One region of the Streptomyces sp. NPDC085866 genome, then DNA from elsewhere that is predicted to be linked to it. Evidence: riboswitches for the same ligand, from Rfam matches in the RefSeq annotation. Region 1 holds a riboswitch; the other holds the start of a gene.
What was found. Region 1 has a riboswitch for thiamine pyrophosphate ahead of thiO (glycine oxidase ThiO). Riboswitches for the same ligand answer to the same signal wherever they lie in the genome.
Positions count from the first base shown of each region.

Region 1 (2,195 bases):
TCGCCCACTGTGTGCGCGGGACGACGGTTTCGTTGACGGCGGCGGCCACCCCGGACGGCGCCACGGTGAGGGTCTTCACGAGGGCGTCCAGCGCGGTGCCCGGGGCGACCTCGTGACGCTCCCCGTTCACGGAGATGGTGACGGAGACGTTCATGCGGGCTGCTCCATGAGTACGGTGCCGAAGCGCTTCGGCGTGAACGGACGGGCCTCCTCGGGCAGTTCACCGCCGACCAGCAGTTCGGCCAGCACGTCCCCGGTGACCGGCGTGAGCAGCACCCCGTTGCGGTAGTGCCCGGTGGCCAGCAGCAGCCCGTCGAGCCCGGACGGGCCGAGCAGCGGCGCGTTGTCCGGGGAGCCGGGGCGCAGCCCCGCCCGGGTCTCGGTGAGGGGCAGTTCGGTGATTCCCGGCACCAGCTCATGGGCGTCGCGCAGCAGCTCGTACACGCCTCCGGCGGTGACGGCCGTGTCCCAGCCCAGCTCCTCGCTGGTGGCGCCGACGACCAGCTCGCCGTTCTCCCGGGGCACCAGGTAGACATGGCTGCCGCGCACCATCGCCCGCACGGTGCGGCTCAGGAAGGGTGCGTACCGGCGCGGCACGGTCAGCCGCAGCACCTGTCCCTTCACCGGCCGCACGGGGGGCAGTACGTCGTCCGGGACGCCCGCGAGACGCCCGCTCAGGCTGCCGCCCGCGAGGACGACCTGCTCCGCGCCCAGCGCCGTGCCGTCCGCCGTGGTCACTCCGGTGGCCCGGCCCCGTGCGACGTCGAGCCGCTCGGCCCAGGACCGGTGGAAGACCACCCCGGCCCGCTCGCACGCGGTCACCAGGGCCGCGGCCAGCCGCCTCGGGTCGATCTGGTGGTCGCCGTCGACCCGCAGCCCGCCGCGCACCCCGGGCGCGAGCATCGGCTCCAGCCGCCGGCACTCCCGCCCGGACAGCCACTCCGACTCCAGGCCCGAACGCTGCTGGAGCGCGTGCAGTTCGCGCAGGTGGGCGCGGTCGTCGGCGTCGAGCGCGACGGCGAGCGTGCCGCAGCGGCGGTAGCCGAGGTCGTGGCCGGTCAGCTGGGTCAGCTCGGCCGCGAAGTCCGGGTAGCGGCGGGCGGACTCCAGGTTCAGGGCGAGCAGTGTCTCCTCGCCGTAGTGCAGTTCGGTGACCGCGGCCAGCATCCCCGCCGCGACCCGCGCGGCCCCGCCGCCGGGCTCGGGGTCCACCACGGCCGTGGCGAGCCCGCGCTGCGCGGCCCGCCAGGCCGTGACCAGGCCGATGATTCCGCCCCCGATGACGAGGACGTCGGACGTACGTGACGACATGGGCGTCCAGCCCCTCCCTTCGCCGGCATGACCCGGATCAGGTTCGTACGGTCGGAGGCCGCCAGCCTCCCTCTCAGCCCGGTGCGTCCGGGCTCCCGCGAGTGCTTGTACGGTGGCCACCCTAGCCCGCAGCGCTCGTCACTCGTAAGGGAGCCCCGGTCCATGGCCCGCCCGCCCGTCTCCCACCACCACCCTCAAACGAGGGGCTGCGCCCCGCCCTACAGATCCCTCGACGGTCTCGTCCTCGCTCCGGTGGCGGACCAGGCCCCAGGTCAGGTGGGTACCCGCACCCGGTTCGCGTACCACGAGAAGGACGGCGAGATCTGGGCCGAGTACGCGGGCGGCGACGTCGTGCGCGGCCACTTGGTCGGCACTCGGCAGGGCGACCGGCTGGACTTCCGGTACGTGCAGCTCAAGCACGACGGGACCACCTCCTCGGGGCACTGCGTGTCCACCGTCGTGGAGCTGCCGGACGGGCGGGTGCGGCTGGAGGAGACCTGGGAGTGGGAGTCCCGGCCGGGCGCCGGGACCAGCGTTGTGGAACAGCTCACCGAGCACGCCCGCTGACTGACGGATTGTCAGTTGTCTATGGTGATCGGGTGAGTGAGCAGACACCGCAACAGGGCACGTCACAGGGGCGGCGCGTGGTCGTCGCGGGCGCGGGCATGGCCGGGGTGCAGACCGCGGTCGCCCTGCGCGAGCAGGGCTTCACGGGCACCGTCACGCTGATCGGCGCCGAGCCCCACCAGCCGTACGACCGGCCGCCACTGTCCAAGGCCGTACTGCTCGGCAAGGCCGAGGGCTCCGCCTTCGACGTCGACTTCGAGTCGCTCGGCGTCGAACTGCGGCTCGGCTGCGAGGTGCTGGGCGTGCGCCCCGGCGAC
Region 1 is NZ_JBITSQ010000008.1:46,896-49,090, forward strand. It holds gene thiS (sulfur carrier protein ThiS) at 1-154, opposite strand, end outside; gene thiO (glycine oxidase ThiO) at 151-1,311, opposite strand; TPP riboswitch at 1,309-1,420, opposite strand; gene ACIF83_RS21020 (hypothetical protein) at 1,474-1,878, shown strand; gene ACIF83_RS21025 (NAD(P)/FAD-dependent oxidoreductase) at 1,911-2,195, shown strand, end outside.

Region 2 (2,195 bases), on a different contig from region 1:
AACGGAGCCTCCTCGCAGATCTCCTGCTGGAGGTCGATGTTCTCCTTGATCTTGTGCATCGGGACGTGTCCCGGGCCCTCGATCATGGTCTGTACGTTGAAACGCTTGGCGATCCGGTTGAGTTCCCCGAGCGTCCGCAGCTCCGCGAACTGTGCCTCGTCGTTGGCGTCCGCGATCGAGCCCGGGCGAAGGCCGTCGCCGAGCGAGTACGTGACGTCGTAGGCGGCGAGGATCTCGCAGAGCTCCTCGAAGTTCTCGTACAGGAACGACTCCTTGTGGTGCGCGAGGCACCACGCGGCCATGATCGAGCCGCCGCGCGAGACGATGCCGGTCTTGCGGTTGGCGGTGAGCGGCACATACGGCAGGCGCACGCCCGCGTGGACGGTCATGTAGTCCACGCCCTGCTCGGCCTGCTCGATGACCGTGTCCTTGTAGATCTCCCAGGTCAGTTCCTCGGCCTTGCCGTCGACCTTCTCCAGCGCCTGGTAGAGCGGCACCGTGCCGATGGGGACGGGGGAGTTGCGCAGCACCCACTCGCGGGTGGTGTGGATGTTGCGGCCGGTCGAGAGGTCCATGACCGTGTCGGCGCCCCAGCGGGTCGCCCAGGTCATCTTCTCCACCTCCTCCTCGATGGAGGACGTGACCGCGGAGTTGCCGATGTTGGCGTTGACCTTCACCAGGAACCGCTTGCCGATGATCATCGGCTCGATCTCCGGGTGGTTGACGTTGGCCGGCAGCACCGCGCGGCCCGCCGCGATCTCCTCGCGAACCACCTCGGGATCAACGTTCTCGCGGAGTGCCACGAACTCCATCTCGGGCGTGATCTCGCCACGACGGGCGTACGCGAGCTGCGTGACCGCCGCGCCGTCACGGCCCCGGCGCGGCTGGCGAGGACGTCCGGGGAAGACCGCGTCCAGGTTGCGCAGCCCGCCGCGCGGTGAGGTGTGCTTGATCCCGTCGTCCTCGGGGCGGACGGGACGGCCGGCGTACTCCTCGGTGTCGCCACGGGCGATGATCCAGTTCTCCCGCAGCGGCGGCAACCCCCTGCGGACGTCGGTGTCGACGAGTGGATCGGTGTACGGGCCTGATGTGTCGTACAGCGTGACCGACTGCCCGTTGGTGAGGTGCACCTGGCGGACCGGCACACGCAGGTCGGGGCGGGTGCCCTCGACGTACGCCTTGTGCCAGCCGATGGACTTCCCGGCCTCCTGGGACTTCTCGTCCGGAACGGAGGCAGGCGTGCGTGCGTCCTTGTTGGTCATGAGACCTACTCCCTACGCCGGCATTACCCGGTAACAGGTTCGGCGGTCGACGCAGCGGTTTCCGTCTGCCGATGTTTCCCGTGAAACCACGTTCCACGTGAAACATCGCGAATACGGAGGTCAGCGCCCTCTCAGCCCGGTGCTCCGAGCTCCCGCGTGTGCAAAGGTGCCTCCACGCTAGCGTCAATTCGGGCGCGGTGAACAGGGGGCCCCTGGCGTTCTTGCGATGATCTGGCGGTGACCACCATGGAGCAGCACCCGTACCCGCCTTCCGAACCGCCGCGCGGAGGCGGGTCCGGACAGGGCGGCGAGCACGGGCATGACGGCCACGGACGCGGGCACCAGCACGGCCCGGGCACCGGCCACGGCCACGGCCACTCGCACGGGCACAGCCACAGCCACGGACCCGCCGCGCCCGTCTCGAAGCATCTGCGCAAGGTCATCGCGGCGATCCTGATCCCGTTCGCGGCCGCGGTCGTGGTCGGCCTGATGGTGCTCTGGCCCGGGGGAGCGCCGCCGCACGAGCGGACGGGCGTCGGCTTCGACCGCCAGACACAACAGGCCACGGTCACCAAGGTGGTCGAGGTGAGCTGCAAGTCGGTGAACGCGTCGGGGGGCACCTCGACCAGCGACACCTCCACCGCCGAGGGCAGCGCGGCGCAGCAACAGGCGAAAGGCACCTGCAGGAAGGCGACGATCCGCGTCGACACCGGCAACGACCAGGGCCGTACGTTCACCGAGATCGTGCAGCCGGACCAGTCACGGCAGTTGCACGAGGGCGAGAAGGTCGTGGTCGCCTACGAGCCCTCGGCACCGAAGGACCTGCAGTACTCCGTCACCGATGTGAACCGTAAGTTCCCGATGGCACTGCTCGCGGGGATCTTCGCACTCGCCGTCGTGGTGGTGGGCCGGATGCGCGGTCTCATGGCGCTG
Region 2 is NZ_JBITSQ010000011.1:152,603-154,797, reverse strand. It holds gene thiC (phosphomethylpyrimidine synthase ThiC) at 1-1,262, opposite strand, end outside; TPP riboswitch at 1,255-1,428, opposite strand; gene ACIF83_RS27870 (YibE/F family protein) at 1,500-2,195, shown strand, end outside.
Region 2: another riboswitch for thiamine pyrophosphate. It lies ahead of thiC (phosphomethylpyrimidine synthase ThiC); the one in region 1 lies ahead of thiO (glycine oxidase ThiO).